2 regions of the Demequina lignilytica genome follow, and region 2 is predicted to be linked to the other one. Evidence: predicted binding sites of a transcription regulator. Region 2 holds the regulator's gene; the other holds the start of a gene.
What was found. The regulator HspR, encoded in region 2, represses chaperone genes until heat shock. The targets are predictions, from matches to a motif close to AAGTTGAGTCNNNNNGACTCAACTT.
Positions count from the first base shown of each region.

Region 1 (7,537 bases), on a different contig from region 2:
CCGAAGCCGATGACCTCGATCGGGAACGGCAGGCGCTCGCCGCGCTCGTGGAGCCGGGCGACCACCGCGATCGCGAGCATCACCCCTAGCGGACCGTCGTAGCGGCCGGCGTTCGGGACGGTGTCCAGGTGCGAGCCGAGCAGCAGCACCGGCGCCTCCGGGTCCGCGCCCTCGTAGCGTCCGACGATGTTGCCCGCGGCGTCGGTCCAGGTGTCCATGCCGGCGGCGGCCATCCACGCGGCGGTCGCCGCGTTCGCCGCCGCGTGCTCCGGCGTGAGGTAGGCGCGGTGGATGATGCCGGGCACGGCGGTCAGGGTGCCGAGGTGGTCGCACCGCGCGAGCACCTCAGCGGCGTCGACCGCGGTCGCCTGGTCGGCGCGGGTCATGCCGCCGTGCCGTAGGCGTCGTACGCGGCGTCGACGCCGCCGCCCGTCGGCACCGCGACGCCGACGCGGCGCAGCACGGTCTCGAGGGCGCTCAGCGTGGTGAGGACGGCGTCGGTCCGGGCGTTGTACCCCATGGTCCCGATCCGCCACACCCTGCCCGCGAGCGGCCCGAAGGAGGTGCCGATCTCGATGCCGAAGTCCGCCAGCATCGTGCCGCGGACGGTCTCGCCGTCGACGCCGTCGGGGATGACGACGCCGACGATATTCGCCATCTTGTGCTCGAGATCACCGAACACCTCGAGGCCGAGCCCCTGGACGCCCGCGAGCATCGCCCGCCCGTGGAGGGCGTGACGCGCCTGGTAGGCCTCCAGCCCCTCCTCGAGCACCAGCCGCGCGCACTCGCGCGCCCCGTAGAGCATGGTGGTGGCCTCGGTGTGGTGGTTGAGGCGGCGCGACGACCAGTAGTCGAAGATCATGCCCAGATCGAAGTAGTTCGACCGGATCGGGTGCGCCGCGACGGCGTCGCCCTCGGCGCGGATGCCGGCCTCGATCGACTTGCGCCGCTCGATCACCTCGACCGCGCGCGCGGAGAAGGTGGCCGGCGCGGAGCCCGAGGGCCCGCCGAGGCACTTCTGCAGGCCGCCGGTCGCGGCGTCCACGCCCCAGTCGTCGGTGAGGAACGGGTTGCCGCCGATGGTCGCGGTGACGTCCGCGTACAGCAGGCAGTCGTACCGTTCGCACAGCTCCTTGAGCCCGTCGAAGGGCTGCAGCACCGTGGTCGAGGTGTCGCCGTGAACCGTCGCGAGCAGCGTCGGACGCACGCGCTCGAGGGCGGCCTCGATGACGTCGAGCTCGGCGATCCGGCCCCACTCGATGTCGACCGTGTGGACCTCCGCTCCGCACCGCTGGGCGATCTCCACGAGCAGGTGCCCGAAGCGTCCCATGACGGGGACGAGCACGCGGTCCCCGGGTTCGAGCAGCGACACCAGCGCGGCCTCGATCGCACCGCGGGCGGTCGAGTCGATCAGGAGCGTCTGCTGGTTCCCGGTGACGAACACCTGCCGGTACAGCCCCATGACCTCGTTCATCGCGTCGGTCATGAACGGGTCGTACTGGCCGACCAGCTGCGCGGACATGGCCCGCAGCACCCGCGGGTCGGCGGTGATCGGGCCGGGGCCCATGAGCAGCCGGGCGGGCGGATCGATCGGGCCGGGCAGGGACATGCGCGCCTCCGGGAATGTTGATGTGACCTACACAGTGTGACGGACGGGTGTGACGCCGTTGTTACGGCGCGAGCTCGCGCTCCAGGGCGAGACCGAGGGCGACCAGGGCGCGCTCCGAGTCCTTGGGACCGACCAGGCACAGCCCGACCGGCCCCCCGGGGGTGTGGAGCAGCGGGACGGAGAGCCCCGGACGTCCCGTGAGCCCCGCGATGGCGGTCATGCTCAGGGTCGCCTGCCGCCGCGACTCGAGCGTCGACTCGTCCGCGTCCAGGGACGGGGCTGCGGAGGCGGCGGACGGCAGCAGCAGCACCGAGTCGCCGAGCGACTCCTCGATCGCGATCGCCAGGCGCGTGACGTCCGCCAGGGCGTCCTGCTCGCGCTCGGGCGTGACGTCGCGCGCCCAGTCGAAGCGCGCCTGGACGTCGGGTGCGAGCGCGCCCGGGTGCGACGCGACCCAGTCGCCGTCGCTGCGCCACGCCTCCGCGGACTGCGTCACGCGGAACGCCATCAGGAGCTCGCCCAGGTCCGGGACGTCGACCGGCGAGATCTCCCGCCCGCCCTCGACCAGCCGCTCGAGCGCGGCGTGGAACGCGGCGCGCACCTCGGGTGCGCACGCCATCCCGACCGCCGGGGCGGCGACCAGCCGCGTCGCGGGCGCCACCGCGGGACGCCCGACCAGGCAGGCCTCGGCCACCGTGCGCATCGTCCCGCCGTCGCGGGTGAGCCAGCCCGCGGTGTCGTACCGGGGCGCGAGCGGATGGACGCCCTCGAGGCTCACGGCCCCGTGCGTCGGCCGCAGACCCCAGAGTCCCTGATAGGAGGCCGGCACACGGATCGAGCCGGCGGTGTCCGAGCCGAGCCCGATGGTCGCGTGGCCGAGCGCGACCGCGCTCGCGGGACCGGAGCTCGATCCGCCGGGGATCGCCCCGGGGACCGCGCCGTTCGGCGGGGTCCCGTAGTCGGGGTTGAGCCCCGCGACGGAGTAGGCGAACTGATCGGTCTGCGCGATGCCGAGCACATCCGCTCCCGCGTCGAGCAGCGCCTGCACCGCGGGGGCGTTCGCGTGCTGCACCGGCGCCTCGGCGAGGAACGCCTTCACCCCGACCCCGATGCGCCGGCCCTCGACCGCGAACAGGTCCTTGACCGCGACGGTGTGACCGGCGAGGGGCCCGTCCGGGCTGCCCGGCACCAGCGGCGAGCCGATCTCGCGCCAGATGGAGCGGTCGAGCGCCGGCGCGGGCGCCGACACATGCGCGGCGGCGACGCGCCAGGCGCCGTCCGCGGCACGGCGCCACAGCTGCGACACGGCCCCACGGCCGCCCGCGGCGGGTGCGTTGACGGTCACCACGTGCGCGGAGTGGAGGTCGACCGGGTGGATCCGCATCTCGACCACGCGTCGCGCCCCGATCCCGCCGCGGCGGCCGCGGAAGCCGGTGATGCGGTCGTGCCCGGCGAGCACACCCGAGCGGTCGGCACGCACGGTGTCGGGACCGGGTTCGAAGAAGTCCGCCAGCGCGTCGAGGTCGTCGGCGATCAGGGCCGCCTCGTAGCCGAGCACGGCGTCGACCAGGCCAGCGGGAGCGGGAGCCGCTCCCGCCACATGGATGATCGGCTCAGGCACGGGCGACCCCCTCGAAGTCGGAGCGGCGGATGCGGGCGTGGACGCCCTTGACCAGGTCCACCACCTGGGAGATCTCGAAGTCCGTCGCGGCGGACAGGTAGGCGTAGGCGAGGTGAGGGGCCATCCCGTAGCGCGCGCCCAGCAGGGCGATGGCCTGGCGGACGCAGGCCCGCATCGCCTCGTCGAGGTCCTCGTCGAGGCCGGTGGGCATCAGATGGGTCGCGTCCGCGGCGAGCGGCGAGGCGAGATCGCCGAAGTCGCGCGCCGCCGCGGTGGCGTCGATCAGGTCGAGCCGGATCCGGGCGCGCAGCGAGGCCTCGAGCGCGGTGAGCGAGACCTCGCCGTGACCCTGCGCGAAATGCGGATCACCCACGTAGGCCAGCGCGCCCGGCACCTGGACCGGGATGTAGAGGGTGGCACCGGCGGTGAGGTGGCGGATGTCGATGTTGCCGCCGTGCGCGCCCGGAGGTACCGAGTGAGCGCGCTCGCTGGTATCGGTGGCCACGCCCATGATCCCGAGGAACGGGGCGAGCGGGAACCGCACCACGCGCTCGCCGTCCGGGGTGAGAGGCAGCCGACCGGTCCATCCGCCGCCGTCCTCGCCCTCCGCATCGTCCCGCGCGATCGGGCTGAACACGCTCACCTCCCCCGGGGCCTGCGGGAACTCGCCCGGCAGGGCTCCGCGCCCGTGCCGGTTCGAGATGACCCCGTAGTCGACGCGCGGGGTGGCGTCGAGCAGGGTGATCGCGAGCAGGTCGCCCGGCCGGGCGCCCCGCACCTCGATGGGCCCCGTGACCACGTGCGGTCCGTCCGCCGCCTCGCGCGTCCGGGTCGCAGCGATCGCGACCGCGTCGTCCAGGACGCCCTCCCGGTCGACCCCGTGGCCACCGAAGAATCCGACGGGGTCGGAGCCCTGGTCCGCGAGGATGCCCTCGTGGCTCACGGTGTCGACCACCAGCTCCTCGCCGGGGTCCACCGCCATGACGGCGGCGTCGCCGCGGCGCGGCAGCCGGCCCCAGTGGACGAGCGCCGGGTCCGCGGGCAGGTAGCGCGCGCCGTCGGGGACCCGGTCCCCCGGCTGGAGGATGCCATCGAAGTCGGCCATGGGGCCCCTCTCGCTGCGACCGGGCCGCCCGGCGGCGGCCGACGTCGGTGTCCCGAGACTACTCCCGGCCCCGCCGGCGGCACTTCCGCGCCCCGCCGCCCCGCCCGCCCTCGGACGCTCCGCACGGAGTCGGTCCTGGTTCCGCGGCGTGTCGCAGGTCCGCGCGGTCCCCGGACGGCGTGTCCCGGCGAGATCCGTGCGGACCGTCCGGAGAGGGGTGGAACAAGACTTGAGTCCAGGCCGCTCAAGTCTTATCCTGAAGGCGGAGCGCATCCCGCGCTCGCCCGAGAGGGCGCCATCCCTCCCGGGCCACGAGTCCTGTTCAGGAGGTCAGATCATGGCACGAGAGGTTCTCCGTCGCTCCGTTCCGGCTTCAGCCGCGACGCCGTGGCCGGACGATTTCCAGCGGATCGTCCAGCAGTTCCTCGGCGACACCGACACCACCCTGTCCGGCGCCTTCAGCCCCGCCCTCGACGTCGAGGAGACCGAGGACGGCTTCACCATGCACGTGGAGCTGCCCGGGGTGAAGCCCGACGAGGTCGACGTGTCCCTCGAGGAGAACGTGCTCACCGTCTCCGGCAAGCGCGACTTCTACGAGGAGAAGAACGCCGAGGGCTTCCGGCGCGTCGAGAGGCGCTTCGGACGCTTCCACCGCGCGGTGCGCCTGCCCGACCGCGTCGACCCCGACAAGGTCGCCGCGACCTACAAGGACGGGCTGCTCACGGTGACGGTGCCCAAGGCCGAGTCGGCCAAGCCGCGCCGCATCGAGGTCAGCACCGACTGACGTGACCGGACGGCGGCGGATCGAGACCGTCGCCCGGCCCGCCCCCGGCGGCACGAGTCCGGGGACGCCGCGAGGCCCCGAGGGACGCGCCCTCGGGGCCTCGCTCGCGTCGTGCCGGCCTCCCGGCGAGGGGAACCTCAGCCGATGACCTCGTCGTCCGCGTGCGCCCCGTAGAACTCGCTCTGGCGTCGCAGCAGCTCGCGCATGGACGTGGTGCGGTCGACGCCGTACACGGTGCCCGAGAAGTCGAGGTCCTGCTGGATGGCCCAGACCTCCTCGTGGCGCTCGGGGGGCAGCATGGCCGCGGGGGTGCCCACGGCGATCCATCCGATGGGCAGGACGGTCCCGGTCGTGAGCCGCGTGTTGACCTGCACCACGCCACGGATCCGCACCTCGCACCCGTGCTCGATCACCGCGCCGGGGAAGATCGCCGCGCCGGTCGCGATGAAGCACTCGTCGCCCACCTCGGCCCCGTTGACGTGGACATGGGGCCCGATCACCACGGCGTCGCCGATCCGGACGTCATGACCCGCACGCGCCTTGACCAGCGCGTTCTCCATCACCACCGTGTCCTCGCCCACGCTGACGTGGCCGTCCTCCGCCGTCAGCACGGCGCCGTGCAGGATGCGTGCGCCGGGCCCGACGCGGACGTCCCCGCAGACGACGGCGGTGGGCGCCACCGTCGCGGTCGGATCGATGGTCGGGGACTTGCCGCGATGCGTGAGGATCATGCGACCACCGTAGCGAAGGCCCCCGGACACGCTCCGGGGGCCTTCGGCGGGACGATGCGGTGGCTCAGATCGCCGACCAGCCCCCGTCGGACGGGAGGATCACGCCGTTGAGGTTGACGCCGTCGTCGCTCAGGAGGAAGCAGATCGACGCCGCGAGCTGGTCCGCGGTCACCGGCGGCGGGGCGACGGCCAGGGCCCCCATCACGCGGTCCTGGCCGAGCGTGGAGTCGAACCGCGCCTCGATGTTGGTGATGACGCCGCCGGGCGCCACCGCGTTGACCCGGATGCCGCTCGGGCCGTACATGAAGGAGCTCGACCGCGTGATCCCGACCACCGCGTGCTTCGACGCCGTGTAGGCGACGCCCGCCGCGGAGCCGCGCAGGCCGGCCTCGGAGGCGATGTTGACGATCGACCCGCGGCCGGCCTCGAGCATGCGGGGCAGCACGGCCCGCGACAGCTTCATGAGACCGACGACGTTGACCGCGAACACGCGCTCCCAGACCTCGTCCGAGACCTCGTGGAGCGGGGTCATGTTGTCCATGATCCCCGCGACGTTCGCGAGCGAGTCGATGGCACCGCCCGCCGCCTCGAGCACCCGCGCGATGTCCTCGTCCTTGGTGACGTCGGCCGTGACCGTGGTGATGTCGAGGCCGTCGTGCTCGGCCGCGAACGCGGTCAGCCGGTCCGCGGAGATGTCGAGCGCGATCACGCGGCCGCCCTCGCGGGCGACGCGCGACGCGGTGGCGCGGCCGATGCCGGAGCCCGCCCCCGTCACCACGACGGTCTGCCCGGCGAAGCGGCCCTCGGTGATCCGCTCCTCCCAGTCGGGCTGCTCGGGAGCCTCGGGCGCGGCGCTCGGGGCCTCGTCGACGGCGCCGGCGGGCGCCGCGGGCGCGCCGGTATCGGCGGCCGCGGCCGCCTCCGCCCGCGCGATCAGGTCGTCGAGCGTGTCCTGGGTGAAGCGTCCGCCGCTGATCTTGATGAGCTTGTTCATCGAGAAGCGCTTGACGGGGTTCATCGCCTTCTCGCTCTGGCCCGAGTCGACGAGCATCTGGCGGATCACGGGGCCGCCGTACGGGTGGGAGAGCCAGTCGGCGATCTTGGTGTCGCCGCTGAGGCCGGTGAGGGAGGTGCTGGTGGGGGACATGCGTGCTCCTTGATCGGGCGCGACCGCCGACGGCGTCGGCTCCGCGCTGAGCCAGGTCCGGACATCGTTGTCCGGATAGGTTCCACTATAGATTCGTCTCATGGCGGTGAGAACCAACCGGGGACCAGGAGCGGCGGCGGAGAACCGCGCGGCGCTGCTCGCTGCGGCGCGCGAGGTGTTCTCGGAGCAGGGCGCGCGGGCGCCGCTGTCCGCGATCGCGCGCACCGCGGGCGTGGGCCAGGCGGTGCTGTACCGCCACTTCCCCACCCGCGAGGCGATCGCCATGGCCGTGTTCGACCAGAACATGGAGGCCGTGGAGGAGCTGGCCGCCCGCCCCGACGCGCGCCTGCGGGAGGTCACCGACCTCATCACCCATCAGATCGAGGGCTCCGCCGCCGTGATCGCACTGTTCGCGGTCGACGAGGAGGCTCCCGCGCAGCGCGAGCTCACGCGCCGCATCCGCCTCGCGCTGCAGCCCGTGCTCGAGCGCGCGATCGCCGCCGGCGAGGTGCGCCGGGACGCCACCATGGACGACCTGAT
Region 1 covers NZ_JAUHPZ010000002.1:450,274-457,810, reverse strand. The annotation lists gene QQX13_RS05700 (allantoate amidohydrolase) at 1-386, opposite strand, end outside; gene QQX13_RS05695 (pyridoxal-phosphate-dependent aminotransferase family protein) at 383-1,609, opposite strand; gene QQX13_RS05690 (AtzH-like domain-containing protein) at 1,671-3,230, opposite strand; gene QQX13_RS05685 (acetamidase/formamidase family protein) at 3,223-4,335, opposite strand; gene QQX13_RS05680 (Hsp20/alpha crystallin family protein) at 4,673-5,119, shown strand; gene QQX13_RS05675 (gamma carbonic anhydrase family protein) at 5,257-5,850, opposite strand; gene QQX13_RS05670 (SDR family NAD(P)-dependent oxidoreductase) at 5,915-6,997, opposite strand; gene QQX13_RS05665 (TetR family transcriptional regulator) at 7,098-7,537, shown strand, end outside.
Region 1: QQX13_RS05680 (Hsp20/alpha crystallin family protein) is a predicted target of HspR. The motif match lies at 4,562-4,586, and genes of this name have one in related genera.

Region 2 (7,537 bases):
GGCTCCTCGAGCGGGACGGCCTCCCGCCCGCCTACGAGGTCGTGCTGGCGACGCCCGGCGGGGACGATGTGGTCGCCTTCGGCGGCATGACGCTCACGCGCTTGACCGACACCGACGCGCTCGACTCCGCTGACATCGTCCTCGTACCCGGCACGATCGATGTCGCGTGCGCGCTGTCCGACAGCGCGCTGCGCGAGGCCATCGAGCGCCTCGCGGCGTCCTCGTCGCTCACCGCATCGGTCTGCACGGGAGCGTTCCTGCTCGCCCGTGCCGGCCTGCTGCGCGACAAGCCCGCGACCACGCACTGGGAGGACCTGGGCGACCTCGGCGGCTGCGGTGACGTCGCGGAGGTGATCGCGGGGGTGCGGTGGGTCGACGCGGGGGCGGTGCTCACGAGCGGCGGGCTGACGTCGGGCATCCACCTCGCGCTCCACCTGGTGGCGCGCACCACCTCGGTGGACCTCGCTCAGCGCACGGCGCGTCAGCTCGACATGGACTGGAGCCCCGACCCCGCGCGGTGACGCCTGGTGGACCTTCTCCGGCGCCGACCTACTCGTCGCCCTCGATGGTCACGACGATCGAGCTGAGCATGATCGCGTCGGACCGCCCGCTCGTGAGCTCGATGACGTGGTCCCCGGCGGACACGCTCGTGGTCTTGAACAGCTTGGCGTCGGTGCCCAGGCTGTTGGAGAACGGTGAGCCGAAGGCGGTCGAGTCCGCGGCGTTGTCGGGGTTGCCGCCGATGGTTCCGGTGCCGGACCAGCCCCACGGGTTGAGCGTGTCGTCGTCGATCGAGACGCGGGTGTCGTGGCGGCCGCGGTCACCCTCGAAGGCGACCATGCCGAGAGTCACCTTCGCCTTGCCGTCCGTGCTGAACGGGATCTCGGCCGAGTCGTCGTAGAGCCAGTGGGTCCCGTCGAGGACCAGCACGGTGGCCTCGGGCAGGCTCGCGTCCTCGTACACCACCGTGATCGCGAAGCCGGCGTAGTAGTTCGGGGCCAGCGACCGGAAGGTGTCGCTCAGCGCGATGTCCGCCAGCGCGTACCCGCCGTTGCCGGCGGCGGCGACCACATCCGTGATGTCCGCGGTGGCCTGGTAGAACAGGTCGCCCACGAACCAGTTCGAGGTGACCTCGTCGGCGGTGATCTCCTGGTACTCGCCGCCCGGGGCTCGGAGCATCGCGGTGTCCAGGTCCGACGACCACGAGTCGAACGGACCGCGGTTCGCTGACCAGGTCAGCGTCGCGCTCACGACTGTCGCGCCCTCCGGCAGCAGCGAGGTGCTCAGGACGGTCTCCGCGGAGCTCGACGCGCCACCCGCAAGGTTGAGCGGACGCATCTCCTGCGTGTTGTTGTCGTACTTGACGTTCGCGTCGGCGCCGCGGAAGCCCATGACGTCCTGGCACGAGGTCAGCAGGACGTTGCATCCCAGGAGCGGCGCTCCGACCACGGTCGCCGCGACGTTGCCCGTGATGCTGAAGTCGTGGTCGAGGCCGGGGACGCGCTCGCTGAGCGCCGTGCGCACGGAGTAGGTCACCGAGTCGTCGCCCGACGATGCCGTGAAGGTCGTCAGGGCGTCATCGCCCAGCACGGCGTCCGCGTCCACCGCGTCGAGTGAGAGGAGCAGCTCGGTCGACGCGCCGGCCGCGAGCGTGTCGAGCGTGCAGTCCGCGACACCGCGGTCGTCCGTGAGCTCGCAGGTCCAGTCGCCCGCCTCGATCGTGCCCTCGTTGGCGAACTGCAGGTAGGAGGCGATCGCCGCCGCGTCCGCGGGCTGGCGGGACCCGGCACCTGCGCCCGGAGGGGCGAACGACAGGCCGGCGGGGAGCGTGATGCTGGCGGCGATGTCGGTCGCCGCGGCGTCGCCGTCGTTCGACAGCGACATCGAGAGGCTGGGCGAGAGGCGCGAGACCGTGAGCACGCTCAGCGGCGCGGGCGCGATCGCCAGACGCGTCGTCGTGGTCCCGGAGCCCGTGCCGGAGCCAGTGTCGGTGCCCGAACCCGAGTCGGTTCCAGAGCCGGAGCCAGTGTCGGTGCCGGAGCCGGTGTCGGTTCCAGAGCCGGAGCCGGAGCCGGAGCCGGAGCCGGTGTCGGAGCCGGTGTCGGTGCCGGAGCCGGTGCCGGAGCCGGAGCCGGAGCCGGAGCCGGTGTCGGTGCCCGAACCCGAGTCGGTTCCAGAGCCGGAGCCGGTGTCGGTGCCCGAACCCGAGTCGGTACCCGTCCCGGAGCCAGCGCCCGTACCGGAACCCGTGCCCGCACCGGAGCCAGAACCCGTGCCCGACCCGGTATCGGTACCCGACCCGGTCACGCTCTGGGTTGCCGGGGGCACCAAGGCGGGCGTGCCGTCGTCGTCCGCGGCGGTGGTGGTCTCGGCGCCCGCGGCGGGAGCCTCGTCCTCGCCGATCTCCAGGTCGCCGCCGACCACCGGCTCGTCACCCGCATCGTCCGCCTGACCGGAGTCCGCCGACGGCGCGGTCGAGCTGCCCGTCACGGACTCCGCGGCGGGCGAGCCCGCGGCACCCGCCGGGGTCTGGTCGCCGGAGTCGCCGGTCCGCCCGATGAGGCCGAAGACGCTCGCACCTGTCACGGCGAGGGACACCACGCCGACCGTCGCGGCCACAGGGATGGCGATCGCGGCCAGGCCGTTCGCGATGGTGGCGAGCCCGCCGCCGACCAGGCCGGAGGTCGCGGCGGTCGAGGCGACGCCACCGCTCGCGGCCGCGGCGCCGCCGGCGCTGCCGCCGGCCGCGCCCGTACCCGCTGTCGCGGCGCCCGAGGCGAAGGCGCCGCCGACGGGCATCCCGCCCTCGAGCGCCTTGACGCCGAGCAGGCCCATGAAGATCGGCGCGATCACGGCGCGCAGGCCACGGTTGACATCCTCGAGCTCGGCGACCAGCGCCATGCACTTGTCGCACGAGCGGACGTGCTCGTCGACGCGCGTGTGCTCTCGCTTGCTCAGCCCCCCGCGCACGTAGGCACCGAGCTGCGTGTTGGCCTCGAGGCACCCGACCGAGTCGGCGGCGCCGAGGTGCTGCTGGAGGTACGCCTGGCGGAGCGCCTCGCGCGCACGGTAGGCGAGCGCCGCCACGCCGTTCGCGGACAGGCCCAGGAGCGGGGCGACCTCCTTCGGCGTCTTCTTCTCGACCTCCGTGTACCAGAGGACCGCCCGCCACCGCTCGGGCAGCGAGGAGAAGGCGTCCGCGACCATGGTCTGCTCGAAGCCCGCCATCGCCGGCTCGTCGGAGCCGCCCTCGAAGCCCATGGCGGATTCGTAGGGCGCCATGTCCTCGCTCGGGCGCGCACGGTTGGCGCGCTCGATGATGTCGAGGCCGGTCCGTCGCACGATCGTGAACAGGTAGGCGCGGAACGCGAGGTCCGGGCCATCGCCGCGCTGGAGCGCGCGCAGGATCCGGGAGAACGCCTCGGACACCACGTCCTCGGCGTCGGCGGCGCTGTTCGTGTAGTGGAAGGCCACCTTGCGGGCCGCATCCGCGTGCCGCTCGTAGAGCACGCCGAAGGCCGCCGGATCACCGGCGCGCACGCCCGCGATCAGCTCGGGGTCGCTGGACGTCTCGGTCCAGAGCGACAGGGCCTCCTGGCTCATGACTCGGCTGCTCCCTGCAGAAGGTGGAGTTATCCCATTGTTCCCGGTCCGTATCCCAGCGGACAAGGCGCGCCGTGAGGGATTCGTCACACGGCGCTTGCGGGGTGGTCGCCAGGCGGCCCGAAAAAAACTTTCGGAATCTGCGTCATAGCGGTGGGGGACCCCCCTCTCATCGGGCATGACCAGCGAGGTGAACACCCCAGGCGCGGAGTCGCCGTCGCCGCTGATGCGGCGATGGGAGTCGGCGAGCCTCGGCACGGTCTGGCGCCGTCCGGGCGACTGGTTCACCCCTGCGGGGGAGGCGCTTGCGGAGGCGCTCGAGGCGCGGCTCGACACGGCGCCTGCGGCCTTCCGACTCGGCACGGCGCGCGCGATGGCCGGCGTGGGCATCACCGAGGCTATCGACGACATGGCGGTGCTGTTCCGCGCGGCCGGCTACGAGTCGGCCCCCATCCGCACGCTGCGGTCGCTGTGCGAGGGCTGGACGGAAGGTGAGGCGACGCACCGCGTCGCGCCGCTGATGACCGACGCGGAGTCGGGCCTGGGCACGGTCGAGTACCTGATCACCCGGCTCGCTGAGATCTACGGCGCCGCGGAGCGCGACGGCGACGACGTCCCCGTCTCCCACGCGCTGGTGCTGGTCGACGTGGCCGCGGCCGACACGGACCCGTGGCAGCGCATGGCGCGCAACGCCGCGATCGGCCGCGCGCTGCAGGACGCGTACGGCAAGGGTCACCCGATGGCGCGCGTCTCCGACGGCGTCTACGCGGTGCTGGTGGCACGCGGGCCCGAGATGGGCTCCGGCGTGGCCAGCCTCCGCGATCACATCTCCCACCGCGCGACGCAGATGCGCGTCGGCAACCTGATGCGGCAGCCTCCGCGCGTGTGGATCGAGTCTCTGCCAGGAACGCACGACTACGTGAGAGACGTGCTGGAGTCCCTGCAGAGGTAGAGGGGGGCGCAAGGGGTCGGTACCGAGCTGAGGGCGGTGCCGACCCCTTTGCGTTGCCCCCGCGGCTGACTTGCATTAGTGCAACATGTGGCGCACTGCACAGGCCTTAGGACCTTGGTGCGAAAAATATTGCTGTTACATGAAATATCATTGATTCTCATGTTTGAGAACGAGAATTCCGATCTGAGGGGCCGGCTGCTCGAGGGGGCGCTGCGGATCGTCGACACCCAGGGTGCCGCCGGGCTGACCGTGCGCGCTGTCGCCGCCGCGGCCGGCTGCTCGACCATGGGCGTCTACACGCACTTCAAGGGCAAGTCGGGCCTCATCGACGCGGTCGTCGAGTGGGGCTTCGGTCAGCTGGATGCGACCCTCGAGGAGGCCCACGAGGCGGCGGGCGGCGGCTGCCACGGCCTGGTGGCCGGCGCGCGCGCCTACTGCGAGTGGTCCCTGGCGCACCCCACCCAGTTCCAGGTGATGTTCGTCGCCGCGATCCCGGGCTACGACCCGTCGGAGACCACGCGCGAGCGTGTGTGGGACTCGTTCTACTCCCACCGCGCGCGCGTGGCATCGGCGCTCGAGGGGCCCGACGCGGACCCGGCGAGGTGGCACGATGCGGCGGCATCGCTCTGGGCCAACGTCCACGGCCACGTGATGATCGAGATGCTGCGCCGCGCCTACGGCGACCACCGCCCCGAGCTGTGCGACATCCAGGAGGCCATCGAGGCCACCGTCGCCGGGCTCGACCCGTCCTGCGCGCGCTGACGCTCGGCGCGGCCCGCGCCTAGGGCGGCGCCTACCCGTCCGTCTGCTCGTCCTCGGACGGCAGCCCGGCCCACAGCACGATCGCCCGGCCCTCGTCGCGGCGGGCCCGGCGTCCGCGCTCGACGATCACGACGTTGCCGGTGGGCCCGGTCGTGAAGATCCGTGAGCCGACGTCGGCACGCGGACGGAGCCGCTCGACCTCGTGCTCGAGCTGCGTCACGCGCTTGGTGAGCGACAGGATGCGGGCGATGCCCGCGAGGTTGATGCCCTCGTCCTGGCTCATGCGCTGGACCTCGCGCAGCGTGGCGACATCACGAAGCGAGTAGCGGCGGCCGCCGCCGGGGCGGCGGCGCGGCACCACCAGGCCCAGGCGATCGTACTGGCGCAGCGTCTGCGCGTGCATGCCGGCGAGCTCCGCGGCCGCGGAGATGAGGAACACCGGCTCGTCGACGTCTGGCTGCTCCATGGTTCACCTTCCCGCTAGCGGGCGGCCTCCGTGTAGAGCGACGCGCGGGGATCCTCACCCGCGGTGGCATCGGTGAGCGCCTCAAGCGCCTTCTTGGCATCGCGGGAGAGCTTGCGCGGCACCGCGACCTCGACGGTGACCATGAGGTCGCCGGTGCCCTTCTTGGAGGCGAGTCCGCGACCCTTCACCCGGAGCACCGTGCCCGACTGCGTGCCGGACGGCACCTTGACCTTGACCCGCTCCCCCGACAGCGTCGGCACCTCGACATGGGCGCCGAGCGCGGCCTCGTCGAACCGCACCGGCAGCTTCATCTTGAGATTGAGCCCGTCGATGGTGAACACGGGGTGCCGCTGCACGTGCACCGTGAGCAGCAGGTCGCCTGCTGGTCCGCCGTTCGACCCGGGCCGGCCCTTGCCGGGCACGCGGATCCGCTGGCCGTCCTTGACGCCCACCGGCAGCCGGGTGGTGATGCGCTGGCCGTCGGAGCCGAGCGTCACGGTCGACCCCTCGGCGGCGTCGCGGAAGGTGACCTCGACGGCCGCGGCGATGTCGCCGCCCTTCTGCGGTCCGCGCTGGAAGCCGCCGCCGAACATCGACCCGAGGATGTCCTCGAAGCCGCCGGTGCCGCCACCCGAGGTGCGGAACTGCGCGCCCCCGCGTCCGCCGCCGCCGAACATCCCGCCGAGGATGTCCTCGAAGCCGGCCGCGCCGCCCGCGCCGCCGCCGCCCGCCTGGAAGCGTGCGCCGCCACCGCCCATCGCGCGGATCGCGTCGTACTGCTGGCGGTCCTCGGTGTCGGACAGCACGGCGTAGGCCTCGCCGACCTCCTTGAACCGCTTCTCCGCGGCCGCGTCCCCGGGGTTGCGGTCCGGGTGCAGGTCGCGCGCGAGCTTCCGGTACGCCTTCTTGATGGCGTCCGCGTCGGCGTCCTTGGAGACGCCGAGCGTCGCGTAGAAGTCCTTGTTGAACCAGTCCTGGCTGGGCATGGCGCCTCCCTCCTGGGGCTACTCGGGCTGCGCGACGATCACGCGCGCGGGGCGGAGCACGCGCTCGCCCACCTTGTGGCCGGGCTGGGCGACGTGCTGGACCGTGGGCTCGGCCACCTCGGTGCTCGGCTGGGACATGAGAGCCTCGTGCAGCTGCGGGTCGAACTCGTCGCCCGCGGTGCCGTAGCTCGACCAGCCCAGGCGGCCGAGCGCTCCCTCGAGCTTCTCCGCGATCGCGGCGAAGGGACCTTCGGCGAGGTCGCCGTGGTCGCGCGCCGCCGCGATGTCGTCGAGCACCGGGATCAGCGCCTCCACGGCCTTCGCGGTCGCGTTCACGGCGATGAGCTCCCGGTCCCGGTCGACGCGCTTGCGGTAGTTGACGTACTCGGCCTGGAGCCGCTGAAGGTCGGCGAGGTGCTCGGCGGCCTTCTGATACGCGGCGTTGAGGGCGTCGTCGGCGCCCGTCTCGTCCGCCGTGAGGTCGTCGACGCCGTCGTGGTCCTCGTCGAGGAACGTGCCCTCGGGGACCTCCTTGCCAGCCTCGTTCAGGATCGACTCCGCCTGGGCCAGCGCATCGTCCTGCGGCTCCTCGGGAGTGGGGGTGTTGTCGGTCATGTCACGCCTCCGTAGGGCGACGGCGGGCGGCGGCTCGGCATCGTGTGCCGTGGCCGCGCGCCCGCCGTCAGCTCGGTTACTTCTTCTCGTCCTCGTCGTCGACGATCTCGGCGTCGACCACGTCGTCGTCGGACGGCTGCCCGGACGCGGCCT
Region 2 covers NZ_JAUHPZ010000013.1:46,548-54,084, forward strand. The annotation lists gene QQX13_RS12965 (DJ-1/PfpI family protein) at 1-521, shown strand, start outside; gene QQX13_RS12970 (sigma-70 family RNA polymerase sigma factor) at 550-3,603, opposite strand; gene QQX13_RS12975 (hypothetical protein) at 3,782-4,555, shown strand; gene QQX13_RS12980 (TetR/AcrR family transcriptional regulator) at 4,715-5,317, shown strand; gene QQX13_RS12985 (heat shock protein transcriptional repressor HspR) at 5,349-5,783, opposite strand; gene QQX13_RS12990 (DnaJ C-terminal domain-containing protein) at 5,798-6,769, opposite strand; gene QQX13_RS12995 (nucleotide exchange factor GrpE) at 6,788-7,384, opposite strand; gene dnaK (molecular chaperone DnaK) at 7,461-7,537, opposite strand, start outside.